DNA from 2 places in the Geobacillus uzenensis genome. Region 1 is predicted to be linked to the other one. Evidence: predicted binding sites of a transcription regulator. Region 1 holds the regulator's gene; the other holds the start of a gene.

What was found. Region 1 encodes NrdR, which represses ribonucleotide reductase genes. Its sites were predicted from a motif close to AACACNATATATNGTGTT; they were not measured.
Region 2: the regulator NrdR is predicted to act here: its motif matches at 12,601-12,618, upstream of B9L21_RS03870 (vitamin B12-dependent ribonucleotide reductase).

Annotation. Positions count from the first base shown of each region.
Region 1 is NZ_NEWL01000002.1:171,119-186,267, reverse strand. It holds gene infC (translation initiation factor IF-3) at 1-168, opposite strand, end outside; ribosomal protein L20 leader region at 222-353, opposite strand; gene thrS (threonine--tRNA ligase) at 602-2,551, opposite strand; gene ytxC (putative sporulation protein YtxC) at 2,872-3,747, opposite strand; gene dnaI (primosomal protein DnaI) at 3,938-4,879, opposite strand; gene B9L21_RS02400 (replication initiation and membrane attachment family protein) at 4,891-6,282, opposite strand; gene nrdR (transcriptional regulator NrdR) at 6,387-6,848, opposite strand; gene B9L21_RS02390 (hypothetical protein) at 6,916-7,314, opposite strand; gene speD (adenosylmethionine decarboxylase) at 7,438-7,812, opposite strand; gene B9L21_RS02380 (glyceraldehyde-3-phosphate dehydrogenase) at 8,215-9,243, opposite strand; gene coaE (dephospho-CoA kinase) at 9,360-9,965, opposite strand; gene mutM (DNA-formamidopyrimidine glycosylase) at 9,993-10,817, opposite strand; gene polA (DNA polymerase I) at 11,038-13,674, opposite strand; gene pnpS (two-component system histidine kinase PnpS) at 13,739-15,149, opposite strand, start outside.
Region 2 is NZ_NEWL01000002.1:455,639-470,787, forward strand. It holds gene comGD (competence type IV pilus minor pilin ComGD) at 1-227, shown strand, start outside; gene B9L21_RS03805 (hypothetical protein) at 211-537, shown strand; gene comGF (competence type IV pilus minor pilin ComGF) at 516-959, shown strand; gene comGG (competence type IV pilus minor pilin ComGG) at 1,094-1,483, shown strand; gene B9L21_RS03820 (YqzE family protein) at 1,529-1,708, shown strand; gene B9L21_RS03825 (YqhG family protein) at 1,784-2,578, opposite strand; gene B9L21_RS03830 (DEAD/DEAH box helicase) at 2,565-4,229, opposite strand; glycine riboswitch at 4,448-4,536, shown strand; gene gcvT (glycine cleavage system aminomethyltransferase GcvT) at 4,726-5,823, shown strand; gene gcvPA (aminomethyl-transferring glycine dehydrogenase subunit GcvPA) at 5,843-7,189, shown strand; gene gcvPB (aminomethyl-transferring glycine dehydrogenase subunit GcvPB) at 7,182-8,645, shown strand; gene B9L21_RS03850 (aldo/keto reductase) at 8,794-9,777, shown strand; gene B9L21_RS03855 (ROK family transcriptional regulator) at 9,808-10,998, shown strand; gene B9L21_RS03860 (rhodanese-like domain-containing protein) at 11,056-11,430, opposite strand; gene B9L21_RS03865 (biotin/lipoate A/B protein ligase family protein) at 11,643-12,479, shown strand; gene B9L21_RS03870 (vitamin B12-dependent ribonucleotide reductase) at 12,736-15,149, shown strand, end outside.

The DNA.
Region 1 (15,149 bases):
GGGCGGTTTGGCGTTCGGGGCGACAAGGACAAGGTCCAAGTTGCGTCTTGCCGCGATCTCGAGCGCTTCCTGCTTCGACTTAATGCCGAGCTGATCGCCGTTTTGATCGATTAAGCGCACTTCCCGGGCACGAATTTGTTCGTTGATAATAAAATCTTTGCTAATAATGAGCCACCTCCAAGGTTTTTTCCGACTGGCTTGTTTGCCGGCAGAGCCCCGCTCCTAATGAAAAAGCGCGGATGCACAAAGCACCCGCGCACGACGTTCGAACAAACCATTGGCGAACCGTAACAACCTGCCAACAGCCGCCCAGGCGCCGGTCAGGTGAGAAGCGGGTGCTTCTGCTTTTGTTACAAACAAGCAATCATTCCACTTTATACACTATACCACCTTGGCGATGGCATGTCAAGGAGCCACTCTTGATAAACACAACGTCCTTTATTATAGCGAAACATCATTTCGTTGACAAGAGAAAATTGATGATTTTTTACAAAAAAGTTTTGCCGTCCTTCTCTCCTCTGTTTCTGGTACAGCGCAGCCGTCCGCCATGAAACAAACGCGGCCCGGCAAGCGGGCATGCCGCCTGCGGGCCGCTGTTAGTTCATCGTTCCTTCGCCTGTTTTTGCCGCACATCTTCTTCCAGCATAGCAATAAATTCATCAAGCGCGACCGTCCGGCTTTCTTTTTCGCCGTAGCGGCGGACGTTGACCGCCCGCTCGGCCGCTTCTTTGTCGCCAACGACGAGCATATACGGAATTTTTTGCATTTGTGCTTCGCGGATTTTATAACCGATTTTTTCATCACGTTCGTCGACTTCGACACGGAAGCCGTTCGCCTGCAGCGCTTGTTTTACTTCATATGCATAATCGAGATGGGCTTCCGGCGATACCGGGATGACTTCCACCTGCACCGGGGCAAGCCACGTCGGAAACGCGCCTTTGTATTCTTCGATCAAGAAGGCGACAAACCGTTCCATCGTGGAAACAACGCCGCGGTGGATGACGACCGGGCGATGCGGTTTTCCGTCTTCGCCGATGTATGTTAAGTCAAACCGCTCCGGCAAGAGGAAATCAAGCTGCACGGTCGAGAGCGTTTCATCTTTGCCGAGCGCCGTGCGCACTTGCACATCGAGCTTCGGCCCGTAAAACGCCGCTTCTCCTTCGGCCTCGTAGTAGTCGAGCCCAAGCTCGTCCATCGCCTCGCGCAGCATGCGTTGCGCCTTTTCCCACATCTCGTCGTCATCGTAATATTTTTCTTTATCGTGCGGGTCGCGGTACGACAGGCGGAACGAATATTCGTCGAGCCCAAAGTCTTTGTATACTTCCAAAATCAAATTGACGACGCGCTTAAACTCATCTTTAATTTGGTCCGGACGCACGAAAATATGGGCGTCATTGAGCGTCATGCCGCGGACGCGCTGCAGCCCGGTAAGCGCCCCGGACATTTCGTAGCGGTGCATCGTGCCGAGCTCGGCGATGCGGATCGGCAGCTCGCGGTAGCTATGAAGCTTGCTTTTATAAATCATCATATGGTGCGGACAGTTCATCGGCCGCAGCACAAGCTGTTCGTTATCCATTTCCATCGGCGGGAACATGTTTTCTTTATAATGGTCCCAGTGGCCTGACGTCTTATACAGCTCGACGCTGCCGAGCACCGGCGTATATACGTGGTCGTAGCCAAGGGCGATTTCTTTATCGACGATGTACCGTTCGATCAGGCGGCGGATCGTCGCCCCTTTCGGCAGCCAAAGCGGCAGCCCTTGTCCGACTTTTTGCGATGTCGTAAACAGCTCGAGCTCTTTGCCAAGCTTGCGATGGTCACGCTCTTTCGCCTCTTCAAGCAAGTGCAAATAATGATCCAACTCTTCTTTTTTGAAAAACGCCGTGCCGTAAATGCGCTGCAGCATTTTGTTGTTGCTGTCGCCGCGCCAGTACGCGCCCGAGATGCTAAGGAGCTTAAACTCTTTGATTTTCCCGGTCGACGGCACGTGCACGCCGCGGCAAAGATCGAAAAACTCGCCTTGCTCGTAGATGGAAATCGTCTCACCTTCCGGAATGTCGCGGATCAACTCGAGTTTCAAGTCGTCGCCGATTTCGTCATACAGGCGAATGGCCTCATCGCGGCTCACTTCTTTGCGGACGATGTCGAGATTTTCTTTGACAATGTTGCGCATTTCCGCCTCAATTTTCGGCAAATCATCCGGCGTCAGCTTATGCTCCATATCAATATCATAGTAGAAGCCGTTTTCAATGACCGGGCCGACGCCAAGCTTAACGTTGTCATACAGCCGCTTGATGGCCTGCGCCATTAAATGGGCGGTGCTATGGCGCAAAATGTCAAGCGCCTCAGGCATGTCTTGGGTAATAATCACGAGCTCGCCGTCTTCGTGAAGCGGCGTGCGCAAATCGACGAATCGGCCGTTCCATTTTCCGGCGACCGCTTTTTTCTTCAGCCCCGGGCTGATCGAGGCGGCGATGTCTTCGGTTGACGTTCCGCTTGGAAACTCCTTTTGCGCTCCGTCCGGGAACGTAATGCGAATGACGTCTGGCATGAAGTTCACTCCTTTGCATTGATGTCAAAATAAAAAAACTCCTCCCTCAAAAAGGGACGAGTTTTCGTCGTGGTTCCACCCTTCTTCCCATGGCAAACCAACGCCATGGCTCAACACCGATAACGGCCGTCCGCCGGCGGCAACTACTGGGCGTTGCGTTCGCTGCCGCAGCTCTGAGGGGGTAAGCACATTTTTCGTGTTAGGAAGGTTCCAGCCGCTGCCTTCCCTCTCTGGAAACCGTAAAAATGCGCCCATGTCCTCATCATCGCTTGTGTTCATTCATTTTCATGACGTCATTATAGCGAAAACAACAGGAAAAATCAAGATTCTTCCCGCTTTCCCGCGCTGGCGGGAGACGGGCGGAGAAAATCGGCGCGCCGCCGGAGGCGAAGCCGCTCTTGGAACACGTTTTGCATCGTCTGCACCATGCCGTCATCCGGGTGGTCCGTGTACAGCTCGATTTCAGCCGGGGCAAGCGAAACAAGCGGCGCCAGCACGGAAGAATCGATGTACATCGGCTGGCTGAAGACGAGGTGGCGGTCAATCATTTGCTTCACTTCAGCCGTTGACAATTCGCGTCGGTCGCTGTCATAAAACAAAAAGCGCGGCGGATCGTGCACTAAATAGAGGCGCGTCCATTTCGGCGTCCGGGAGGCAAGACAGTCGCGCAGCATTTGCACAAAGGTTTGGTATTCCTGCTCCAGTTTGTATTCGTCAATCGCCAGCTCGACGTAATGTTGGAGGCGCTCCATATACGGCTTTAACCGAAACGTGACAAAGGAAGAAAACGAAAACGACAGCCCATCGCGCAAAAAGGAAGCGAACGCGCCGCGCACAAGAGCCGCGCGCGAAGCGGCAAACGCCGCCCCTTTCCGGTAGTCGCGCCGCTCGCCGTCCAAAAACGAATGGGCGAGCGCTAAAATTTGCTGCTGTTCTTCCACATCACGGAAATAAAAGACGTCAGAGATGATCGATAAAAGCAGCCGATCTTCCACCATTTCCTGCACAAACGCCGTCATGGCCGGTATGATATGCCTCTCAAGCACGTGCTTCTCCTCACCATGTATGTAAACCGCCACGGTGTTGTTTCCGTCATAGGCGGCGTGAAACAGCGGACACGCATCCCGTTTCCGTTCATTCAGCAGCCAAAACAATTTCTCCGCCTCGCTTGCCTCGTCAAAATGGATTTCGATCACCCGCTGTCCCCCCTTCGTCCGAGATCAATGCTTGGTTTATATATATGGGGACAACCGGCCGTTTAGACTAAAAAAAGCGCAAAGCTTAGCGTCGTTTCACCTAAGCGCGGCCAGACAAAAAAATCGGCGCCCTGTTTTCAGGAGCCGATGGCAAAGAGCGGACAAGGGTTGCGAGAATGCGGCGCGTCGATTAGCCGTTTTGCTCGCGGCGGTTTGGCCCGGTCAGTTCAATCGGGTACGCCAAGTAGCGAATCCGTTCCATGATGCGCGCCGCCTTCACCTTCTCCTCCTCGCCGCGCTGCGAATACGTTAAATGATGGGCAAGCTGCTGCAGATCAAAGTTGGACGTAAAAAAGGTCGGCAAGTTTTCAAACATCCGGTATTGCAAAATCGGGCCGAGCACATCGTCGCGCACCCAGCTTGACATCGCCTCAGCGCCGAGATCATCGAGCATCAAAATAGGCACTTTTTTCACGTAATCGAGCTTTTCGTTCATCGTCTGGTCTTGAAGCGAATGTTTCAGCTCACGAAACAGCTCCGGCACATAGACAATGAGCGACGGAATGTTTCGCTTGGCGAGCTCATTGGCGATCGCCCCAAGCAAATACGTTTTGCCGACGCCAAACGATCCGTGCAAATATAACCCTTTCATTTTTTTTCCCGGTTTGTATTCTGTCACAAACTTCTCGGCGAACTTGATCGCTTTAATCCGCCCGTCATCGCTAAGGTCAAGGTCAGACAGTGAGGCGTTTAAAATTTCCCGCGGGACAAACATGCTTTGAATCAGCGATTCCTGCTGCCTCCGCTCGTCGTCTTGCACTTTTTTGGGACAGCGGTCATACTCGGTGTCAATCCGCCCGCCGACGATCACCAAGTTCGGGTGGTACCCCGGCAGCATGTTCGGGCATTGCTCAAGCCCCGGGCATTGGCGGCAGTGCCGGCTTTGCTCGATAAATTCATACAGCTTCATCAAACTGCGGTCAACCATATCGTCTGACAGCCGCTGCTCGTGCGCCCGCAAAAACGGCTGCACGTCCGGATGTGTCAAAATATAGCGCCTCATTTGTTCGTAACGCTGCTTAAACCCTTGGTTGCCAAGCAGCCGCTGCAACAAGTGGTTTACTCGTTCCATCACTTTTACACCTACGATCCATCACGATATTTTTTCAGCCGTTCTTCAAGCTCTTTGCGCGCCTGTTCCACATCAAAGTCGTCGTCGTCCGGTTGGCTGTAATCCATCTTCAGCCAATCGGGAACGATTTCTGTACGCACAACCTTGCGCACAGTCCGTGTTCCTTTTTCCTTCTCATTCGCCCAATTTTGGTATGTCTTTGCTTCCTCTTTGGCCAGCTCCATCGCTTCTTTGACCGTCCGCACTTTTTTGCGCGCCCAATGGCTGGCAATTTTTTCGACATATTTTTTTGATAGTTTCATATTCGTCCGCAGCATCACGTAATAAATCAATACGTTGACGACACCGGGGAGGAGCTGTTGCTGAAACATAATGTCTTCAATCAGCTGCAAATCGCCCAGCGACGGTTCCGCACCGCCGGCAATTTCTTTCAGCAGCTGGCGCGGGGAAATCGTTTCGAGCTGCTTCATTAACAGCTCTTCCTTCGTGCGCGGTTCGACGCTCTCCATCGTCCGGTGGGCGAGCGGCTGCACCCGTTCGACAAGCCGCGGCGCGGCGCCCCCATGCTCAAGCTCATACCATTCGCGCGCCGCCTGGCGCAGCGCATCAATATCGATATGGTACGCCGGATCGATGACGCCAAGGACGATTTTTTGCATTTCAAGCGGCGGAATGCCGTATAAAAAGGCCAGCCTTTTGATCGCCTCTCTCACTTTCGCCGTCACCGCCCGGCGCGGCACCATCTGTTTCGATAATCCGGCAAAAAACAGATCAAAATCAAACACGCCGTCATCGAGCGCATACGCTGCCTCATCCCGTCCGATGTGCACCTTCCCGTCCGGCGGCTCGAGTTCATGTCTCGCTTCTTCGCCGAAACCGGCGACGATTTGCTCCGCTTGGACGGATGAAAAAACATCGGAAAACGAGCGCGTCACCCGGGTAAACTTCGTCTCGTCGACCGAGGGGCGGGCAAAAAACTCGTTCAGTCGAGCAAACAAATGGCGGCCGACTTGCCGATACAAAAAGACACTGAGCATTTCGTCGCGGAAAAACTGATCAGGCGCCAACGGCGGACGCAGCTCGTAAAGAAACTGTTTCGTCTCTTCCGTTTCCAAAGCGCGGACATATGTATTCAACAGTCCGATTCCTTCAAGCTTCAGCCGTTCGCTGTAAATGTCCGGCAGCCCGCATTGCATCAGCGCCATTAGCCGGTGATGGGTCGCTTCCCGTCCGCCGAGCAGCTCAAGCTCCCCCCAAAGCGTCATATAAAGCGCGAGCGCGCGATAGCCAATGAGCGGCTGATAGAGCATCGTCAACACTTTCCGATCCACATCATGCACGATTCCGCGGCTTTGCACCGTGTACCGGTCGACGGCAATCAGTTCTTTCCAATGGTGTTCCATCGTCCCGACCTTCCATTCCGCCGTAGTTGTTTCAACCCGTCTCTCTCCTTTCCTGCCCGAAAAACCGTTGAAAAAAGGGCTTGCCGCCTAACGCCAAAGCCCTTTTACCGCTGTCCTTTTTTAATCAGCTCTTTTAGTTCTTCGATAAACACATTAATGTCTTTAAACTGCCGATAGACGGAAGCGAAGCGCACATAGGCCACTTCATCGATGCGCGACAGCCGCTCCATGACCATTTCGCCGATCGTTTCGCTTTTCACTTCCGATACACCTTGGTTGCGCAGCTCACGCTCGATTTCTTGCGTCACTTTTTCCAGTTCCTCGAGCGCCACCGGCCGTTTTTCGCACGCTTTAATCAAGCCGCGCAAAATTTTTTCCCGGCTGAATTCCTCTCGCGTTCCCTCTTTTTTCACGACAATGAGCGGCGGCTCCTCGATCCGCTCAAACGTCGTAAACCGGTAATGGCATTGTTCGCACTCCCGCCGGCGGCGGATCGAACGGCCTTCCTCGGCCGGACGCGAATCAAGCACGCGCGTGCCTTGATGATGGCATGACGGACATCGCATAACATTCACTCCGTTTGTCTTCTTATTTTCTATCATACCGGAATGGCGGGAAGCAGACAAGCCATACTTAGCTGTTTAACCCGGAGCCGATATATGGCAGGCGAGCATCAAGCTTCCGGTACAGCTCAAGGATCACCGCCCGGCTGCGGCCGAAATCAAACGGCAACAGCTTCGTCTCCGTCGTCACGGAAAAATCGACCGCCGTTTCAAACGGCCGCACGGAAATGACGGTAGCGACGATGAACAACTTTTTGCCGCGCTTTGTTTGCGCACAAATTTCGCCGCGCTCTTCGGAAACAGAAACGAGCTCGGCGCCGGGCAGCGACGAGAGCAGCTCCTTGACCGCATCGATGACAGCGCGGTTCGTCGCCTTATAATAATGGCTTCGCAGCTCGGGGTCTTCATGGGTTTCCCGCGTTTCGCAATGGTTTGTCAACGCATACTTCAACTTTTTCCACACGCTCATAGCCACGTCTCCCTAGTCGTTCTTTTTCTTCCATCATACCATGATTTTCACCGCTGTTGCACCGCCGAGGGCGCAAAAAAAGGAGCGTTCCGCTTACGCTCCTTTCGGTTTATCATTATCCAATTACAGCGCGTGCGCCTTTTTCACTTCGATTGGACGCATGCCGCGCGGAAGTTCGATCGTTTCCCGCGTTTGCGCGCCGAGCTTTTCCGCGATGTAGTCAGCGGCAATCGTCGGGTCTAAATGGCCGCATGTATACACATCAATGCTCGCATAGCCATGTTCGGGGAACGTGTGAATCGTTAAATGCGATTCTGAAATAATGACGACTCCGCTTACGCCTTGTGGAGCGAATTTATGGAACGCGACTTCGCGAATTTCCGCCCCTGACTTTAATGCGGCGTCGACGAACGTTTTTTCAATAAAATCGATATCATTCAGTTTGTCAAAGTCGCATCCCCAAAGTTCCGAGATAACGTGACGACCCATCGTATCCATGCAAAGAATCCCCCTTTGAACCAATTTTCTCAAATAAAAAAACAGATTGTCGTTTGCAAAATGGCATGTATAACTACCACGGGGGAAAGTTAGTCCTAAGAGGTCCTAACCCTTTAAGTAGTCACATTACCTTTGCCCTTAAGAAGTTCACGAAACATAGTATACTTTGTTTAGGGGGTTTTTGCAACAGGCTTTTTTAATTTTTTTTACATAAGAAAAGGAAAAAACGCCCAAGCCGATCGACGTCGGCCGGGGCGCTTTCAAAAGCGGATCGGATGGGCCTTGCGGTGCACTTTCAGGCAACTGGCCGCGGTACGCTCTCCTGCCTACAGTCACGCCAAGAAGCGGGGCTTTTCCCGGTTCGGGATGATGAAATAAGCCGGCGGATGGCCGGCGGAGTCATTACGCATTGACGTGCAGACGCTCATTCATTTTGGCGGCGACAAGACGGGCCAAGTCAACAACGCGGCACGAATAGCCCCATTCGTTATCGTACCAAGCGAGCACTTTCACCTTCCGTCCGTCGATGACCATCGTCGACAAACCGTCAATGATCGCTGAATGCGGATTCGTGTTGAAATCAATCGACACAAGCGGTTCCATCGTAAAATCTAAAATGCCCTTCAACGGACCGTTGGCCGCGCGAAGCAGCGCCTCGTTCACTTCATCAATCGTCACATCCCGCTTAACGTCGACGACCAAATCGACAAGCGAGACGTTCGGTGTCGGGACGCGCAGCGCCATGCCGTGAAGCTTTCCTTTTAAATGCGGCAACACTAAGCCAAGCGCTTTTGCGGCCCCGGTCGTCGTCGGGATGATCGATTGCGCGCATGAACGGGCGCGGCGCAAATCTTTATGCGGGTTGTCAATATTTTTTTGGTCGTTCGTATAGGCATGAACGGTCGTCATCAGCCCGTTTTCAATGCCGAATGCCTCGTCAAGCACTTTGACAACCGGCGCCAGGCAGTTCGTCGTGCACGACGCGTTCGAAATGATGAAATGGCGGTCGATGTCAAGCATCTGCTCGTTGACGCCAACGACGATCGTCACATCCTCATTTTTGCCCGGGGCGGTCAAAATGACGCGCTTCGCCCCGGCGTCTAAGTGGAGACTCGCTTTTTCGCGAGCGTTAAATTTGCCGGTCGCTTCGATGACGATATCGATATCAAGCTCTTTCCACGGCAGCTGCTGCGGATCGCGCGAGTTTAATAGCTTCACTTTTTTGCCGTTGACAAGCAGGCCGTCTTCTAAGGGGGCGACATCCCCGTCAAACTTGCCGTGGTTCGAGTCATATTTCACTAAATGGGCTAACGTTTCGGGCGGATAGCTGGCATTGACCGCCACAATATCAAGATCAGGGGAATCGATGGCTCTCCGGAATACCATCCGTCCAATTCGTCCGAATCCGTTAATCGCCACTTTCGCCTTCATTCACCTTGTTCTCCTCTCATATATGTTATACTATTTATTCATATCTATACAAATAGTATATCATATTTTTCGGGAATGTGGAGAACAAAATGGCAAAAAAGAAACAAAAAAGACGCCTATTTTTCCAAGGCGTCCCATTGTTGTAAAATCGACAATAGCTGTCGGCGCGTCTCTTCCATTGTTCCGTTATTGTCAATGACCGCATCGGCCCGTTTCACTTTTTCTTCGAGCGGCCACTGGGCGCGGATGCGGGCGAGCGCTTCCTCCTCGGTGAAGCCGTTTCGCACCATGAGGCGGCGAAGCTGGACATCATCGTCGACGTAAACAACAAGCACCCTGTCTACCCAATCGGTCAGTCCGCTTTCAAATAAGAGCGGAATATCCAATACGACCGTTTTGGCCCCGGAACGGACGAGCTTCTCTTTTTCCGCAAGCATTTTTCGGCGCACAGCCGGATGGACGATGGCGTTCAGCTTTTTCCGTTCTTGTTCGTTGTTGAAGACGATCGCCCCGAGTTTTGCCCGGTCGATCTCGCCGTTCTCCTGTAAAACGTCCGGACCGAAGACGGCGACGATTTGCCGATACGCCTCTTCTCCCGGTTCGACGACAGCGCGCGCCGCCTCATCCGCGTCAATGACCGGAAGGCCGAGTTCACGCATCATGGCGCTGACCGTACTTTTGCCGCTTGCGATTCCGCCGGTCAACCCGATCGTTAATGCCATTGAACTTCTCTCCTTTTTATTTGCCGCCTACCGTTGGCAGTGCGGACAATAGTGCGTACCGCGGCCGGCGACGACCGTTTTTTCAATCGGGGTTCCGCACCGTTTGCACGGTTCCCCTTTGCGGCCGTAGACGAACAAGCTATGCTGAAACGTGCCGGCTTCCCCTTGCGTGTTGGCGTACGTTCGCACCGTACTTCCCCCTTTCATGACCGCCTCGCCGATCGTTGCGACCATCTGTTCATGCAGCCGCTTAATTTCTTCGTCCGTCAGCGAAGCGGCCGACCGTTCGGGAAGAATGCCGGCGCGAAACAGCGATTCATCAACGTAAATGTTACCAAACCCAGCGACGACCGTTTGGTCAAGCAGCAACGCTTTCACGGTCCGCTTCGTTTTCGCAGCCCGTTCCGCCAATACGGACGGGGAAAACGCCGGGGACAGCGGCTCCGGCCCCAATTGATCAAGCGGCGGCCGGCGGTCGCCCTCCTCCTTCGCGTACACATGCATCGTTCCGAACTTGCGTACATCGCGGTAACGGAGTTCGCTGCCGTCCGTGAAGCGGAACACGACGTGCGTATGCGGATCAAGCGGCTCATGTGCGCCGGCGACGGTGTAACGCCCTTCCATGCGCAAATGGGAAACGAGCATATCGCGGTCAAGCAAAAACTTCAAAAATTTCCCGCGCCGATCGATGCCGCGCACCGCCTGTCCGGCAAGCCTTGCGGCAAACGCCTTCGGATCTTGCGGATGGCGGATGATGTTCGGCCAAAACACTTCGACATCTGCAATCGTTTTGCCAACAACAAGCGGCAACAGCGTGCGGCGGATCGTTTCCACTTCCGGCAATTCCGGCATCACGCCCCCTCCTTTCTTTTTGCTCGTTTGTCTGTACACTCACAAACATGCCGGCTTCTTCCTTGCCGCCCGCCGGCGTCCCGAATCGGGCAAGGACGGTTCTCTTGATTGACGCCGACTCGGCATCTTTCCATATTGGCCTCAGCCCGCGGCTAGGGGAAGTTTTTTCGGTTAGCAGCAGCCTGCACGCATTACCGGTTGGCGCCCGGGCACATACACCTCATTTGGCATCATACCATGTCGGGCCGTAATGATAATCGACTTTCAGCGGCACGCGGAGCGCAACCGCCTGCTCCATCACCTCCGGAACGAGCTGGCATAGCCGCTCCATTTCCTCTTTTGGCGCTTCCAAAATGAGCTCGTCATGCACTTGCAGCAACAGGCGCGCCTGCAGCCGCTCTTCTTTCAGCCGCGCTGCTAAATCGATCATCGCCTTTTTAATAATGTCAGCGGCGCTTCCTTGAATCGGCGTGTTCATCGCCGTCCGCTCAGCAAAGCTGCGGACGTTGAAGTTGCGGCTTGTAATATCAGGCAAATAGCGGCGCCGGTGCAACAGCGTCGTTACATATCCTTTCTGTTTCGCTTCTTGCACAATGGTTTCCATATACCGCTTCACGCCCGGAAAGCTGGCGAAGTAACGTTCAATAAATTCGGCGGCTTCTTTGCGCGTAATGTTCAAATTTTGCGCCAGCCCATAATCGCTGATGCCGTAAACGATGCCGAAATTCACCGCCTTTGCCTGACGGCGCATAGTGGCCGTGACTTCCTCTTCGCTCACATGGAAGATGTCCATCGCCGTTTTTGTATGAATATCCAAATCGCGCCGGAACGCTTCGATTAAATTGTCGTCATCGGCGATATGGGCGAGGACGCGCAGTTCGATTTGCGAGTAATCGGCGGCGAAAATGAGCCAGTCCGGCTCTGACGGGACGAACGCCTGGCGGATTTTCCGCCCTTCTTCGAGCCGAATCGGGATGTTTTGCAAGTTCGGCTCAGCCGAGCTGAGCCGCCCGGTTTGCGTCAGCGCTTGGTTGAACATCGTATGCACTTTGCCTGTATCCGGATGCACAACTTTCAACAATCCTTCGATATACGTCGACTGCAGCTTGCCAAGCTGGCGGTAATGCAAAATGTTTTCGACGATTTCATGGTGGGGCGCGAGCTTCTCAAGCACATCGGCCGAGGTCGAATAGCCCGTTTTCGTTTTCTTCAGCACTGGCAGCTGCAGCTTTTCAAATAAAATGATCCCGAGCTGTTTTGGCGAGTTGATGTTAAACTCTTGACCGGCCAGCTCATAAATGCGCTGCTCGACGGCACGCAGCTGCTCGGCGAGCTCGGAACCCATCTGCTCAAGCCGCTTTGTATCCACTTTTATTCCAGTGAACTCCATTTCAGCCAAAATGGTTGCCAGCGGCTGCTCGAGCTTGATTAACAACCCGTCTTGCTCGTTGCTTCGCAATTCGTCCAGAAACGGCCGTTCCAGCGCCCAAATGGCCGCCGCTTTGCGGACGAGATGCTCAGCAAGCGTCGGCTCGTCGGGCAGCGACCGCTTGGCGCCTTTGCCATAGACCGCTTCATCCGGCCGCACCGCTTCATATTGTTTCATTTTCGCCACTGCAGCAACATCGCCGGCATCTTGAGCCGGGTTGAGCAAATAGGCAGCGAGCAATAAGTCAAAGGCGACGCCGCGCAGTTCAATTCCTTTCCACTTTAAGGCAACTGCAGCCCGCTTGGCGTCAAACATGCTTTTTTTCTTTGTCTCATCGGCAAGCCAGGCCAAAAATTGCGAATCCGCAAGCGCCATCTCCGCACGCAGGAAAAAACGCCCGTGCTCGTTCACTAGCGCGATTCCGACAATCGGGGCATCGTGATAGTTTTCTTCCATCACCTCAACGACAAGCGCCGCCTTGTCGGCCAGCATCTCGTCAGTGATGCCGTCAGCGATGACAAACTCCATCTCCATAAGCGGCGTCTCGTCTTCGGCTGTCGGCGCATCCATTTTTTCCAAAAACGACTGAAACCCGAGCTCTTTAAATAACGCGATCACTTTTTCCCGGTCTTGCCCTTCGTAGATGATGTCATCTAGCGACAGCTCAACCGGGGCGTCGCGGCGAATGGCCGCCAGCTGTTTGCTTAAGAGCGCCAAATCGCGGTACTGGCGCAAGTTTTCTTTCAGCTTTTCCCCTTTGATCTCATCGATCGATGCGAGCACGTTTTCGACCGTGCCAAACTGCTTCAGCAGCTTGACCGCTGTTTTTTCCCCGATGCCCGGAACACCAGGGATGTTGTCCGACTTATCGCCCATCAGCCCTTTTAAATCGACCATTTGCTCCGGAGTCAAGCCGTATTTCTCCTCGACCGTTTCCGGCGTGTACGGCTCGATATCGGTGATCCCTTTTTTCGTAATATCGACCGTTACATGAGGGGAGGCGAGCTGGGTTAAATCGCGGTCGCCGGAAATGACTTTCACTTCAAATCCTTCCTGCTCAGCGCGGGCGGCAAGCGTCCCGATAATATCGTCCGCTTCATAACGATCGAGTTCATAAGCGGGGATGCGGTACGCGTTTAACAGCTCACGCAACAGCGGAAACTGCTCAGACAGTTCCGGGGGAGTCTGCTGCCGCCCGCCTTTATACTCTTGAAACGTTTCATGGCGAAACGTCGTTTTTCCGGCGTCAAACGCCACCAGCAAGTGGGTTGGCCGTTCTTCGGCCAAAATTTTGTTCAACATCATCGTAAACCCGTAAACCGCATTCGTATGAATGCCTTTGTCGTTATGCAAAAGCGGCAAGGCGAAAAAGGCGCGGTACGCCACGCTGTTGCCGTCAATTAAAACGAGTTTTTTCTTCAATCTCATCCCTCCTCGAACGCTCCTTGTTCTATTGTACCATGCCGGCGGCCCGCCATAAAAAACAAGCCGGCTACCGCTCCGGCTTTGGAAAATGAATCGTAAACACGGTGCCGCGCCCGACTTCGCTCGCTACCGTAATATGGCCGTGATGAGCCTCCACCAAATGTTTGACGATTGAAAGACCTAGCCCCGTTCCGCCGGAATCGCGGCTGCGCGCCTTGTCAACGCGGTAAAAACGCTCAAAAATGCGGGGGATTTCCTTCTCTTCAATGCCAATGCCCGTATCTTTTACCCGAATGAGCACTTCCCGCTCGTTTTCTTCCGCTTCGACGGCCACTTGCCCATGTTCCGGCGTATAAGCGATGGCGTTTGCGAGCAAGTTGAGCAAAATTTGCTTCAGCCGATTTCGGTCGCCGCGGATGACAAGCCCTGGCGGCGCTTCGGCGCGCAAGTCGATTTGTTTTTCCTCCGCCTTTTGACGAAACACCGCCACCGCCTCGGCCGTCACTTCGGCGACGTTAACGTCATCGAGCAGCAGCTGAAATCCGTGCTGCTCAATTTTCGACAAATCGAGCAGCTCTTCAACGAGCGTTTGCAGCCGCTCGCTTTCCTTTAAAATAATCGTCAAAAAGTGCTCTAGCGCCTCTTCGTCTTTCATCGCCCCGTCAAGCAGCGTCTCGGCGAACCCTTTAATGGAGGTGACCGGCGTTTTCAGCTCGTGGGAAACGTTAGCGACAAAGTCCTTGCGAATTTGCTCGAGCCGCTTCAATTCGGTAATGTCATGGAACACTGCGACGATCCCTTTCCATTCCGCGTTCGTCCCGATAATCGGGGCGCCGTACACGTCGAAATGCTTCCGTTCAATGCCGATCGTCAACCGCATGTGCCGGCGCATCGCTGTTTCGGTGATAAAAATATCATCGATCAACTTGACAATGTCGCGGTGCGGCAGCACATCGGCATACGGACGGTACAAACAGGCGGACGGCTCAAGATGAAAATACGTTTGGAATGCGCGGTTGATCAAATGGATATGCCCGCGGTGGTCGATAAACAACAAGCCACTGCCGACGTTTTCGATGAGCGTATGGAGCCGGTCGGTTTGAATTTCCCGCGCCCGGCTCATTTCCTGCAAGTTGCGGGCAAGCCGGTTGATGGAGCGGACAAGCATGCCGGCTTCTTTATATTCGCCATCAGGCACCCGAGCGGCATAATTGCCTTTTTCGAGCTCAAACGCCACTTTGGTCGCCGCCTCAATCGGCCTCATATATTGGTTGGCGATCTTCCAGCCGAGAGCAACGATAACGACGAGCGCCATGCCAAGGCTGCTGATGAGCACGCCCCAAATTTGCTGGTTCACTTTTTTCAGCGAACTCGTCGGCGTGCTTAAAATGACATATCCGCCCCGCTCGCCGCCGCGCCCATACGGCGCAATATAGTAGTACACGTCGTTCGCTTTCTCGATCACCGAAAAGCGGGGA
Region 2 (15,149 bases), 280 kb from region 1:
GGCGCGGCGAGTATCAGGCAGTTGACACACATAGCGGCCAACGGATCGTCGCCCGCACGCTCCCGGCGCCATGGCGGTTTCAGCTCGGCACGCTGCGCAACCCGCTCATCTTTACTGATAACGGCAATATCAAGCAAGGCGGGACCGTTTGGGTGAAAAGCAGCAAAGGCAGTTATAAAGTGACGTTTTTGCTTGGGAAAGGGCGGTTTTATGTGCAAAAAATGTAGCGGCGGATTTTTGCTCGTCGAGGCGCTGTTCGCCTTGGTATTGCTATGGACGGCGGCTGCTGTCCTCCTGCCCTTATATATGCAAATCGCCATGGAACGGAACAACCTTGCGCTCGAGGAAAAAGCGCGCCGGCTGTTAACCATCGCTTTATATGAAGAGCCGCTTGTCGGCGATACGGCGGTGGCGGATGGGCGAACGGTGTTTCATGTGCAGGCGCGCGATGAAGGGGGGCGGATGTGGAAAGTATGCGTGCGCTGGAACGACTACGTCGGCCGCGAGGTGGAACGGTGCGGGTACGGCAAGCGGTAGCAGGGAGAGAGTCGGGATTTACGCTTTTGGAAGCGCTGTTGGCGCTGGCGGCCGCGTTGACCGTTGCTGCGGTCATCCCGGCGCTGCTATCCGTCCGCCCGCTTGGTGCTGATGTGTCAGTTGATGGGTTTACGCACCTTGAGTGGCGCTTGTTTTTGCAGCAACTGCAAATCGAATTGCATGAAACGGAACGATGGTCGACGGACGGGGCGACGCTTTATTTGCAAAAATGGAATGGCGACAAGGTGAGCTTTTCGTTAGTAAAATCCAACATCATCCGCCAAGTGGACGGCACTGGCAACGAAACAGCACTTCGTCATGTGCGTGCTGTTTCATACAGTACGGGCATCCGTGGTCTGTTTGTGCAAGTGACAGCTACCGATGGAATAGTTTATGAAGCGTTTGTGGCGCGGGCGTTTTAGTGGGAGGATTTTTTACTGAATGGCTAGCGGCTCTTAGCAGCCGTTATACCTCCTTTCGCTCGCTTGGGCGACGAGCTGCATTGACTTTTGAGAGGAAAGGACGGAGGAACAAAGAAAGGAGTAGAAGGGGAGAGATGGGACGTCAGGACGGCGTCGTTTTTCCGCTTGTAGCGGTTGTTGCTTTGCTGCTCGCTTTTTCCGTCACGCACATCGTGCTTTTGTATGAAGTGGAACAACAGGCGGCGCATGCCGCTCGGCAGGCGGCCGAAGCCGATGAGCTCGTGCAGATGGCCGTGTTTGACGTGAAAGAACAAATCGCGTCGTCGGACCCGTCGACAGTGGTGCACGAAGGGGGATGGACGTACCCGCGCGGAACGGCCGCCTACCGTTGGGAAAAAGTAGGGGAAACGAGTGTCCGGGTCTCCCTATCTGTTCGCTCTTCGTCCGGGCTTAGAAGGAGCGCTGCGTTTACAGTGATGATTCCGTCACTCCATATCACCGAGTGGAGCGAACAAAACGATTAAAAAAGGAAAGGGACGGAAAAACTAAAAGAAAAAGGGGGGACTCTAATGGCGGTCAATGATTATGTCAAATTTGTCACCCAGCAGTTTGTCGCTTACACGGATATGCCGAAAGAGGAGCGGACGCGGCGGCGAAGTGAGCGGAAACAAGAGCAGCCCCCGCTCTCTTACCGCCTGTTCGGGCTGATGCCGCTTTCGCTCCGCCTGTTGTTGCGGCGTCGCCCGTGACGAACGCCCGCTGGCCTTGTCGGCCGGCGGGCGTTTTTGGCTTAAATGGAGCCGGTTTGCCCGCTTATGGAGCCGCTATGAGGAGCGCGGCATTAAATAGAACAGGCCGCCGTTAACGACGGAAACGGTGATGCGCGGCTTGTATTGCTTTTCAAGCGCTTCTTTCTCGCGATAATAGCACTCCGGCTTTTCTTCGGCGTCTTTATAAAATTCATCAAGCAGCGCCAAATCATCGGCCCAGCGCTGGTGCGCTTCGGCAGCCCATGTGTGGTCGTCGGCGGCGATGCGGTCGCGAATATATTGTTCAAGGCGGCTGATGCCGCTTCGCGGCTTAATGAGCGGGGAGATCGTGAAGCAGTAGTCCGGGATTTTCGGCGTCAGCCGCCGCTCGCGCAGCCGTTCATGAAACGATTCGATCATTGTTCCGCTGATGAGATGAATACCAAGTGAAACGATCTCATCTTTTTTTCGGTCGCATTCATACGAAATCACCACGTTCATGCCAAGCCATGGGTGAAGGGCGGCGTTTCCGCTCAAGGGGGCGTCTGGCTCCTCATACAGACGGATAAAGCTCCCTCGTTTTTGCGCCGAGCGGAACAGCTGGTGCAGCCGCGGCGCTCCGAAATGAAGCCGCTCGCCTTTTAGCTTGTCCGTCTGCTCGCTCGGGCGGGTGATCAGCGTCAGCTGCATTGGCTGCGGAACGCCGCCCGTCCGTTCGATGTAATGCCAATAAAACGGCCGATTCATCAGCTCTTTATCCATTTCTGCCGTCAGCTGGATCGTCATATAGTCGTCGTTTGCTTCCAAAAAGGTGCAGCCGTTCGCTGCAAAGTAACGCTCGACAAAACGGCGGATTTCATGTTGCTGCATGCCGTTCGCCTCCTTCTTTTCCGAGCTGTTCGGCCAGCTCGATCATCGCCATGATGTTTTCCATTTTAATTTTCATTTCCCCTTCGCTCCGCGAATGGACGAGGGCGTCTTCAAAGTAATGTTCAAGGTTGGCGAGGTTCATTTTCGCCAAGATGTCGTCCAATTCGCCGACGACCCGTTCAAATAAGCGGATTTTTTCGTACAGAAGCGTTAAAATATGTTCTTCAACCGTCTGCTTGACGGCGAAGTTGTAAATGTGGACGTCATCGGTCTGGCCGAGCCGGTGGACGCGGCCGATCCGCTGTTCGAGGCGCATCGGGTTCCACGGCAAGTCGTAGTTGATGACGTGGCGGCAAAACTGCAAGTTGATCCCTTCGCCGCCCGCTTCGGTGGCGATAAACACTTGCGCATGATGTTTAAACAGCTCTTGCATCCAGTCTTTCTTGCCGCGCCGGAAGCCGCCGCGAAACGGGACGGACGAAATGCCGTGCTGCTTTAAAAACCATTGCAAATACAGCTGCGTCGCCCGGTATTCGGTGAAAATAATCACTTTGTCATTGATCGAGCGGATGAGTTCGAGCGCTTTTTCCGCCTTTGAGTTCGTCGTGACGGCGTTGATTTTTTCAAGCACATGTTCAAGCGCTTCCGGAACCGCCCCTTCACATTTGTCAATCATATTTTTGACGGTCAAAAACAACGCTTCGCGGCTGCTGCATGCCTCACGAAGCAGCGTAATGAGGGAAAACGAACCGGCGAACGATTCATGGCGGAGCGCCTTTACCGCCTCGTACAGTTCGCGTTCCTCAGCGGTAAACTCGATCAGCACCGGCTCGACGTGGCGTTTTGACCATTCGATCGGCGTGTCAGCGCGGCGGTTGCGAATCATCACCTTGTTGACGAGCGCTTTTAAATGGTCGTTTGTTTGTACGGCCCGCGTTTTGCCGTACGTTTTCGCAAACTGTTCGGCGTTGCCTAAATGGCCGGGCTTCAGAAGCGAGATGAGATTGAAAATTTCTTCGATCCGGTTTTGGATCGGCGTCGCCGTCAGCAGCAAACAAAACTTCTTTTTTAAATGTTGCACAAACTCGTAGTTTTTCGTTTTGTTGTTTTTCAGCTTGTGCGCCTCATCGATGATGATCATATCATACGGCTGCTCGTAAATGATGTCGCGGTGCGGCGGTTTTTTCGCCGTATCGATCGATGAGACGACAATGTCGCATTGCTCCCAGACATAGCTCTTTTTTTGCTGAACGGCCGGGATGAAAAACTTTTCGTTCAGCTCTTTCACCCATTGCGAAACAAGGGAGGCGGGAACGAGAATAAGCGCTTTTTTGACGAGGCCGCGAATCATATATTCTTTAAGGACGAGCCCTGCTTCAATCGTTTTGCCAAGCCCGACTTCATCGGCCAAAATCGCCTTGCCGTTCATCTCCTCGACGACGCGGCGCGCCACTTCAAGCTGATGCGGCAGAATGGTTACATGCGGCAAATGTTTCGGCGCCTGCAAGCCGTGAAATTCCGGCACGCTTACATGCCGGGCGGCCTCTAACGCCAGTTCGTACATTTCCCAGCTTGCCCACGGGCCGTCTTTTTCGACGCGCTCAAGAAATTCCTCCTTCCACGTTTCATCCATTTTCATCTCGATGTCCATGGCCATCCCCTTCCCTTGTTGCGAATATTTATATTGATCGCAGATGATACGTTAAGCAGAAAAAGAACATTTTTGTAGTTAATTTCTATAAAAGTTCGTTCATTTCCTATTGCCCTTTTTGCGTAGTTAATGGTAGTATAAATTTAGAACATTCGCATGAATGGTGGATAAGGGCGTTTTTTAGTATGCCCGCTTTGGAAAAATTTATTGACCGGCGGATGACGGCAAGGGGAGAGACTACGGAATGTAGCGCCGAAGGAGCAAGCGGAAACGCGAATCTCTCAGGCAAAAAGACTCTTGCTTGACGCAGCTCTGGAGAGCGTCTGCCCATAGGCGGACCACCCAAGAGGAAACCGATCGGCCCGCGCGAACCGCTCACGGCTGCGCCGGCCTAAGGCCGACGGGAAACTTTCAGGTGCCAGGACAGAGCCCCACCTTTTATATAAAGGGTGGAGTCTGTCCTTTTTTGCGTCACAGATCAAAAGGAGGGAATCGGATGCTGAAGCGCACGCCGCTCTTTCCGGTATACGCCCGTCACGGCGCCAAGATGGTTGAATTTGGCGGCTGGGAAATGCCGGTGCAATTTTCGAGCATCAAAGAAGAGCACGAAGCTGTAAGGACGCGTGCCGGACTGTTTGATGTCTCCCATATGGGGGAAATCACCGTCCGCGGCCGCGGCAGTCTTGCGTTTTTGCAAAAGCTGATGACGAACGATGTTGCCAAGCTGCGGCCGGGACGGGCGCAATATACACTCATGTGCGATGAAAACGGCGGCACGGTTGATGACTTGTTGATTTACCAAAAAGGGGAAGACGACTATTTGCTTGTCGTCAACGCCGCAAATACAGAAAAAGATTTTGCGTGGCTAAGCGAGCACGCAGATGACGGCGTCAGGCTCGAGGATGTGTCGGCTGAAACGGCTCAACTTGCTTTGCAAGGACCGGCGGCCGAACGCGTGCTACAAAAATTGACCAATGTTGATTTGTCGGCGCTGCGTCCGTTTTCGTTCCAAGACGATGTGGAAGCGGCCGGCGTAAAGGCGCTCGTCTCGCGCACCGGCTATACCGGTGAGGACGGGTTTGAACTGTACTGCCAGGCGGAAGACGCCATCACCCTATGGGAGGCCATCTTGACAGCCGGGGCTGAGAACGGCGTTCTCCCGTGCGGGTTAGGGGCGCGCGACACGCTTCGGTTTGAAGCATGTTTGCCGCTTTACGGCCAAGAGCTGTCGGCAACGATCTCGCCGCTTGAAGCCGGGCTCGGCTTTGCCGTTAAAACGGAAAAAGAAACGCCGTTTATCGGCCAAGCCGTGCTGAAACGGCAAAAAGAAGCCGGCCCGCCGCGTCGGCTTGTCGGGATCGAGATGATCGATAAAGGCATTCCGCGCCACGGCTACCGCGTGTTTGCCGCCGGTGAAGAAGCCGGATTCGTCACGACCGGCACGCAGTCGCCGACGTTGAAAAAAAACATCGGGTTAGCTCTTGTCAAAGCGGAAGTGGCCGCGATCGGCCAAGAAGTAGAAGTGGATATCCGCGGCAAACGATTGAAAGCCACTATTGTACCGACCCCGTTTTACAAGCGGGCCAAGTCATAAGTAAGGGGGAAGGAAAACTGTGCTCCACCGTTATTTGCCGATGACGGAAGAAGACAAGCAAGAAATGTTGAAGACGATCGGTGTTGCCTCGATCGATGAGCTGTTCGCCGACATTCCGGAACAAGTCCGCTTCCGCGGCGAGCTGAATGTGAAACCGGCGAAATCGGAGCCGGAGCTGTGGAAAGAGTTAAGTGCGCTGGCGGACAAAAATGCCAATGCGAAACAACACGTTTCCTTTTTAGGCGCCGGAGTATACGACCATTATATTCCAGCCGTCGTCGACCACGTCTTGATGCGTTCCGAATTTTACACGGCGTATACGCCGTACCAGCCGGAAATTTCGCAAGGCGAGCTGCAGGCGATTTTCGAGTTCCAAACGATGGTGTGTGAGCTGACCGGCATGGACGTCGCCAACTCATCGATGTATGACGGCGGCACGTCGCTCGCAGAAGCAGTGTTGCTGAGCGCCGCCCATACGAAACGGAACAAAGTGCTCCTCTCTAGCGCCGTCCATCCGCAATATCGCGAAGTCGTGCGCACGTATGCAAAAGGACAGCAGCTTGAGGTGAAAGAAATTCCGTATAACGGCGGTGTTACTGATCTTGAGGCGCTCGCAGCCGAAATGGGAGACGATGTGGCGTGCGTCGTAATCCAATATCCGAACTTTTTCGGCCAAATCGAGCCGTTAAAAGCGATCGAGCCGCTCGTTCATGAAAAGAAAAGTTTATTCGTTGTCGCCAGCAACCCGCTCGCCCTCGGTGTGTTGACTCCGCCTGGGGCGTTTGGCGCCGACATCGTCGTCGGCGATATGCAGCCGTTTGGCATTCCGATGCAGTTTGGCGGCCCACATTGCGGCTATTTCGCCGTCAAAGCGCCGCTCATGCGAAAAATTCCGGGCCGTCTTGTCGGACAGACGACCGACGAGGACGGGCGCCGCGGATTTGTCTTGACGCTGCAGGCGCGCGAACAGCACATCCGCCGCGATAAAGCGACATCGAACATTTGCTCAAACCAAGCGTTAAACGCCTTGGCTGCTTCAGTGGCGCTCTCGGCGCTCGGCAAGCGGGGCGTGAAAGAGATGGCGGCGATGAACATGCAAAAGGCGCATTATGCGAAAAGCGAGCTCGAAAAACGCGGCTTGCTGTCGCCGTTTGCCGGTCCATTTTTCAACGAATTTGTCATCCGGCTCGGCCAGCCGGTCGATGATGTCAATGCCCGCTTGCTGAAAAAAGGGATCATCGGCGGCTACGACCTTGGCTTTGATTATCCGGAGCTCGTCAACCATATGCTTATTGCTGTCACGGAACTGCGGACGAAGGAAGAAATCGATCGGTTCGTAAACGAATTGGGGGATTGCCATGCATAACGATCAACCGCTTATTTTCGAACGGAGCAAGCCAGGACGAATTGCCTACAGCCTGCCGGCGCTTGATGTTCCGGCTGTTGATGTGAGCGAGCTTGTGCCGGCGGATTATTTCCGCACCGAGGAGCCGGAGCTGCCAGAAGTGTCGGAACTCGACTTAATGCGCCATTATACGGCGCTCTCGAAGAGAAACCACGGCGTCGATTCCGGGTTTTACCCGCTCGGGTCGTGCACGATGAAATACAATCCGAAAATCAATGAAAATGTCGCCCGTCTCGCCGGATTTGCCCACATCCATCCGCTGCAGCCGGAGGAAACGGTGCAAGGAGCGCTTGAGCTCATGTACGACTTGCAAGAGCACTTAAAAGAAATTACCGGGATGGATGCGGTTACGTTGCAACCGGCCGCCGGCGCTCACGGCGAGTGGACCGGGCTGATGATGATCCGCGCCTATCACGAAGCGAACGGCGACTTCGGACGGACGAAAGTGATCGTTCCCGACTCGGCGCACGGCACGAATCCAGCGTCGGCAACCGTTGCCGGTTTTGAAACAGTGACGGTCCGCTCGACCGCTGACGGACTTGTTGATTTAGAGGATTTAAAACGCGTCGTCGGCCCGGATACAGCGGCGCTCATGCTCACAAACCCGAACACGCTCGGGCTGTTTGAAGAGCAAATCGTCGAGATGGCACAAATCATCCATGAGGCGGGCGGCAAGCTGTACTATGACGGCGCGAACTTAAACGCCATTCTCGGCAAGGCGCGCCCGGGCGACATGGGCTTTGACGTCGTCCATTTGAACTTGCATAAAACGTTCACCGGCCCGCACGGCGGCGGAGGTCCAGGTTCCGGGCCGGTCGGGGTGAAAGCCGATCTCATCCCATTTTTGCCGAAGCCGGTCATTGCCAAAGGGGAAAACGGCTATTATCTCGATGATAACCGCCCGCAGTCGATCGGCCGCGTCAAGCCGTTTTACGGCAACTTCGGCATTAACGTCCGGGCGTACACGTACATCCGCTCGATGGGGCCGGACGGCTTAAAAGCGGTGAGCGAGTATGCCGTCTTAAACGCCAACTATATGATGCGCCGGCTTGCCGACTATTACGATTTGCCGTATGACCGCCATTGCAAGCACGAGTTTGTCCTCTCCGGCAGACGACAAAAGAAGCTCGGAGTCAGAACGCTCGATATCGCCAAGCGGCTGCTTGATTTCGGCTTCCATCCGCCGACGATTTACTTCCCGCTCATCATCGAAGAGTGCATGATGATCGAGCCGACCGAGACGGAATCGAAAGAAACGCTCGATGCGTTCATCGATGCGATGATTCAAATTGCCAAGGAAGCGGAAGAAAACCCGGAGATCGTCCAAGAAGCGCCGCATACGACCGTTGTCAAGCGGCTCGATGAAACGACCGCGGCGCGCAAGCCGATTTTGCGCTATCAAAAACCGAGAAACTGATCACTGATACCGACAAACGGCTCGTCCAACAATGGGCGGGCCGTTTCGTTTAGGCCGGCTGCGCCGCTATTGCAGCGTTGACAGAAAAGTTTAGTTAGTTTATCATATAAACTAATGGCAATGATCCATCAATAAGGGGGAGTGAGACATGCAATACCGGCAGTTAGGAAATACCGACCTTCGAGTGAGCGAACTCAGCTTCGGTACGTGGGCGATCGGCGGCTCGTGGGGGAAAGTCGACGATCAAGAATCGTTGCGCGCCCTCGCCTACGCCATCGAGCAGGGGGTTAACTTTTTTGATACGGCTGATGTGTACGGCAACGGCCATAGCGAAGAGCTGTTGGCGAAGGCGACAAAAGGGAAGGAAGACCGCATCTACATAGCGACGAAGTTTTGCCGCGCCGGCGATATCCATGACCCGGACAACTATTCCGAAGCGTCCGTGCGCGCATATTGTGAGGCAAGCTTGAAACGGCTCGGCCGCGAGGCGATCGATTTGTATCAAATTCATTGCCCGCCGTTTGCCATTTTAAAGCAAGGCGCCGTGTTTGAAGTGTTAGAGAAGTTAAAGCAGGAAGGAAAAATCCGCTATTACGGCGTCAGCGTCGAAACGATGGAAGAAGGGCTGTACGTCATCGAGCATTCGCAGGCAAGCGCGCTGCAAGTCATCTTCAACATTTTGCGGCAAAAGCCGCTCGAGCGCCTGCTTCCGGAGGCGAAACGGCGCGGCGTCGGCATTTTGGTCCGCCTCCCGCTCGCCAGCGGGCTGCTGACCGGCAAGTTCACGAAGCAAACGACGTTTGCTGAGGATGACCACCGCCGTTTCAACCGCAACGGTGAACAGTTTAATGTTGGGGAAACGTTCGGCGGTTTGGAGTTTGAAAAAGGGGTGGAGCTCGCCGACAAGCTGCGTTGGATTGCCGATGGGCGCGGCAGCATGGCGAAAGCGGCGCTCCGATGGGTCATTGATCATGAAGAAGTGACGTGCGCCATTCCGGGCTTTAAAACGGTGAAACAAGTCGAAGAAAACTTGGCGGCGCTGGCGGTGCCATCGTTCAGCGAAGAAGAAATGGCGCGGCTTCGCCAGTTTTATGAAACCGAAGTGCATCCGCACATTCGCGGGGCATACTAAACAAATAAGATAAAAAGGATGACTAGTCACGTGCGGACAGGAAACATTACTCTTGTCAAAAAAATGAATAAACAGCTTGTGTTGAAACTCATTCGCGACCAGCACCCGATTTCGCGCGCCGACATTGCGAAAACGACTGGCTTGAACAAAGCGACCGTTTCCGCCCTCGTCGACGAGCTGATCGCTGAACACTTCGTTCATGAAAGCGGCATCGGTGTTTCGACCGGCGGACGCCGGCCGCTCATGCTCCGCTTTAACGCCGATGCCGGCTCGCTCGTCGGCGTTGAGCTTGGCGTCAACTATTTATACGCCGTCTTGACGAACTTAAACGCCGAAATCATTTGGGAGCAGCGGCGTTCGTTCCGCCCGGAGGAGGGACAGGAGGCAATTGTCAGTGAAATGATCGAGTTGATTGAGGCGGCCATCCGCCGGGCGCCGGCGACGCCGTACGGCGTGATGGGAATCGGGATCGGCGTCCCCGGCGTCGTGCACACAGAAAGCGGGACAGTCATTTTCGCCCCGAACTTGCGCTGGGATGATGTCGCCCTCGCTTCGGCTTTGCAAAAACGGTGGCCGCAATATCCGGTCATCGTCGAAAACGAGGCGAAGCTGGCGGCACTTGGGGAAAAATGGTTCGGCGCCGGCAAGGAATTTGCCCATTTTGTTTATATTAGCGCCGGCATCGGCATCGGCGCCGGCGTCGTCTTGCATCATCAGCTGTATCGCGGGGTGAACGGGCTGGCGGGGGAAATCGGCCATCATACGATCGACTTAAACGGCGCTCGCTGCAACTGCGGCAACATCGGCTGCTGGGAAATGTACGCGTCGGAAAAATATATCAAGCGCCGTTTGGCGGAAGAGGGGCGTACAGAATGGCTTGACGACCGCTTTTCCATCGCGGCGATGGCGCTGGCGGCCGAAAACGATGCCCAGCTGGCGCGCATTTTGGAAGAAACGGGCCGCTATCTCGGCATCGGGCTGCTGCAGGTGATTTATGCGTACAACCCGGAGGCGGTCATTATCGGCGGCCCGCTTGCTCAGGCCGGTGATTTCGTGCTTGATGCAGCGCGCAAAGAGGTGAGGGAGCGCATTCTCGTCAAAAAAGAAAGCGAGCCGTATATGATTGCCTCGGAGCTGAAAGAAAAAAGCTGCGCCATCGGCGCGGCTGCGTCGGTGTTAGAAGCGGTCGTTCTGCCGCCGGAATTTGAGCCGGCGCTCTAGCCGATGCCAATGAAAAGAGGCGCCTGCTGTTTCTAGCAGAGCGCCCTTTTTTAATATCTAGGCATTTTTCTTTATTTTTCCTGTCCATTTTTTGAATCCGCCTTTTAAATGATACAAGTTGCGGTATCCTTTCCGGTAGAGCATTTGCGCGGCCCGCCCGCTGCGCAGCCCATTTTGGCAATATAAATAAATCGGCTGATCTTTGCGCAGTTCTTTCATGCGCATGCGCAGCTGGGTAAGCGGAATGTTGCGCGCCCCTAAAATATGTCCAGCCGCAAACTCGTCCGGTTCGCGGACATCGACTAATTGCGCTTTTCGGTAGCCGGCGCGGAACTCTTCTTCCGTCAATGCTTTGACAATTCGGCGTTGCCATAAATAGGTGATGACGGAATACACGATGATTGCGCCAAGAATGATGAGCAATGCTTCCACCCGTTAGGCCTCCTTTCCCTTCGTCCACTATTCCTATTATATAAAGTTGCCGCTTAGAAGCAAAGTATTTTCCTAATGGCATTTTTCTTCCCTTGGCAGGCGTTGTTTGCTAAACTAGTAAAGGCGGCAGAGAAGGCGGTTTAGCGTGACTTATGGACAAGCCGCCGCAACGCCCGATATGGCATGTTTGAAATCGTAGAGAAGGTGAAACGATGGCAAAAGAAGTATGGCGCTTTATCGATTCTGGCGACCGTTCACCGTCGTTTAATATGGCGCTTGATGAGGCGCTTTTGGATTGGCATAGCGCGGGGAAAATTCCGCCCACCGTCCGTTTTTACGGTTGGAATCCGCCCACATTGTCAATCGGCTATTTTCAAAAAGTGGAGAAAGAAATCGACTTAGAAGCCGTCAAGCGCCACGGCCTCGGCTTCGTCCGCCGTCCGACCGGAGGGCGCGGCGTCTTGCATGACAAAGAATTGACGTACAGCGTAATCGTTTCAGAATCGCATCCGGATATGCCGCAGACGGTCACAGAAGCGTACCGTGTCATTTCCCAAGGCATTTTAGAAGGTTTCCGTTTTCTTGGGCTTGACGCGTATTTTGCCGTGCCGAAAACGGAAGAAGAAAAAGCGGATTTGCGCAGCCCGCGTTCCGCCGTTTGCTTTGACGCGCCGTCGTGGTATGAGCTCGTTGTCGAAGGGCGGAAAGTGGCCGGCAGCGCGCAAACGCGGCAAAAGGGCGTCATTTTGCAGCACGGCTCGATTTTGCTTGACTTGGACGAAGAGCTGTTGTTCAGCTTGTTTAAATACCCGAACGAACGGGTAAAAGAGCGGCTTCAGCGCAATTTTAAAAACAAGGCGGTCGCGATCAACGAGCTGACGGAGCGGACGGTAACGATCGAGGAAGCGAAAGAGGCGTTTTACAAAGGGTTTGAAAAGGGCTTGGACATCGTGCTGGAGCCATATATACTGACGGCTGAAGAGTTGGCGTATGTCGAGGAATTGGCGCGGACAAAGTACGAAAGCGACGAATGGAACTTTAAGCGCTAGGCAGCAACATGGAAAATCGTTCATTTTTCGGCAAAAACGGCACCATTCATCCGGTTTTCTCCGCTTTTCGCCGTTTTTTGCCTTTTTTTCTGCTTGACAAAAACGAAATCATTTGTTCTCAATCACAATATATAGTATGATTTTCGCAAAAAATCATACTATATATTGTTTTTTTCTGATTGATATGGTAAGGTAGAGAAGACAGGACAACTTTGCCAAAACGTGAGAGATTATATAAAAGAGGAGAGATAGGAGAATGACGGTGGCGTCGTCTGAAAAAATGAAAATCAATATGGAAAAGCTAAACGAGGATATTCGCTTGTTTCCGCAAGTGCATCCGATTACGCCGGATATGCACATCACCCATAAAGGCGTGTCCCGTTTAGTGATGCTTGACCGGTATTCGTTTAAGGATACGGAAAAGCTGACGCTCACACCGGGCGATTTTGTCGTGTTGACGATCAAGGAGGACCCGAAATTTCCGGCCCGCGGGCTCGGCTTTATCGTCGACATCGACTGGGAGGCGAAAAAGGCCCATGTGTTGATCGAGGACGAGTACCGGCATGTGCTCGAAGGCGAAGAGGCAGAAACCGGCATTGTCTTCCGCTCGCTCGACATTATCGACAAGCCGCTGGAAATTTTTTATGAACAAATTGCGAAACGGAACGCGACTGGGCTTGCTGCTGTAGAGGAAACGGCGGAAAAGCGCAGCGAGTGGTTCCACAAGTTTTATGAGGAGCTCTCGAGCATGAATTTTGTCCCGGCCGGCCGCGTGTTGTACGGGGCGGGTTCGGGCAAGGAAGTGACGTATTTCAACTGCTATGTGATGCCGTTTGTGAAAGATTCGCGGGAAGGCATTTCCGAACACCGAAAGCAGGTAATGGAAATTATGAGCCGCGGCGGCGGGGTTGGCACGAACGGTTCGACATTGCGGCCGCGCCATACGCTCGCGCGCGGGGTAAACGGCAAATCGTCCGGGTCGGTTTCGTGGTTGGATGACATTGCCAAGCTGACCCACCTTGTCGAGCAAGGTGGCTCCCGCCGCGGCGCCCAAATGATCATGCTTGCCGACTGGCACCCGGACATTATCGAATTTATCGTCTCGAAAATGCAAAACCCGCGCATCTTGCGCTACCTGCTCGAGAATATGGAAGATGAGGGCATCAAAAAAGCAGCGCGCGACAAACTGAAATTCACGCCGCTCACCGACCGGGAACGGGCGATGTACGAAGCGATCGTCCGCTACAAAAACGAACCCGGCTACGGCGGCTTTACCGAAGAAATCATTAAAGACGCCGAAGAAAAACTGCGCACCGGCGGTACATATACCGTCCATAATCCTGACTTTTTAACCGGTGCGAACATTTCGGTCTGCCTGACAAAAGAGTTCATGGAGGCGGTCGAAAACGACGATGAGTATGCACTCCGCTTCCCGGATGTAGAAACCTATTCCGAAGAAGAAATGCGCATTTACAACGAAAAATGGCATGAAGTTGGCGATGTGCGCGAATGGGAAAAAATGGGCTACCGCGTCCGCGTCTACCGAAAAATCCGCGCTCGCGAGCTCTGGAAGCTGATTAACATTTGCGCGACGTACTCAGCCGAGCCGGGCATTTTCTTCATCGACAATGCGAACGAAATGACGAACGCCCGCGCGTACGGACAAAAAGTCGTTGCGACTAACCCATGCGGGGAACAACCTTTAGCGCCATATTCTGTCTGCAACCTCGCCGCCATTAACTTGGCAAACATGGTCGATAAAGAACGGAAAGTCGTCGACTATGAAAAACTGAAACGCACGGTTGAGATCGGTGTGCGGATGCAAGACAACGTCATTGATGCTACGCCGTATTTCCTTGAGGAAAACAAAAAGCAAGCGCTCGGTGAGCGCCGCATCGGCCTTGGCGTCATGGGGCTCGCGGACTTGCTTATTTATTGCGAAAAAGAGTATGGCTCTGAAGAAGGAAACGAACTCGTGGATGAACTGTTCCGCACGATCGCCACGACCGCCTACCGGGCATCGATTGAGCTGGCAAAAGAAAAAGGCAGCTTCCCGTTCCTTGTCGGTGAGACGGACGAAGAAACGCGCCGGCTGCGCGAAGCGTTCATCAATACCGGCTATATGAAACGGATGCCGGAAGACATTCGCCAAGCTATTTTACAATACGGCATTCGCAACTCCCACTTGCTGACGGTGGCGCCAACGGGATCGACCGGAACGATGGTCGGCGTCTCGACCGGGCTTGAGCCGTACTTCTCATTCGCATACTACCGGAGCGGCCGCCTCGGCAAGTTCATCGAAGTGAAGGCCGATATCGTCCAAGAATATTTAGACAAGCATCCGGAAGCCGATCCGAACCACTTGCCGCATTGGTTTGTGACAGCGATGGACTTGCCGCCGGAAGCGCATGCTGATGTGCAATGCATCATCCAGCGCTGGGTCGACTCGAGCTTGTCGAAAACGGTCAATGCGCCAAAAGGCTACACGGTCGAACAAGTGCAAAAAGTATATGAGCGGCTGTGGCGCTGCGGCGCGAAAGGCGGCACCGTCTATGTCGACGGCAGCCGCGATGCGCAAGTGTTGACGCTGAAAGCGGAAGAAAACACGGTTGAAGAGCAGCTGGAACTCATTCCGGAAGAAACGGAAGAACAGGCGAAGAAACGCACCGT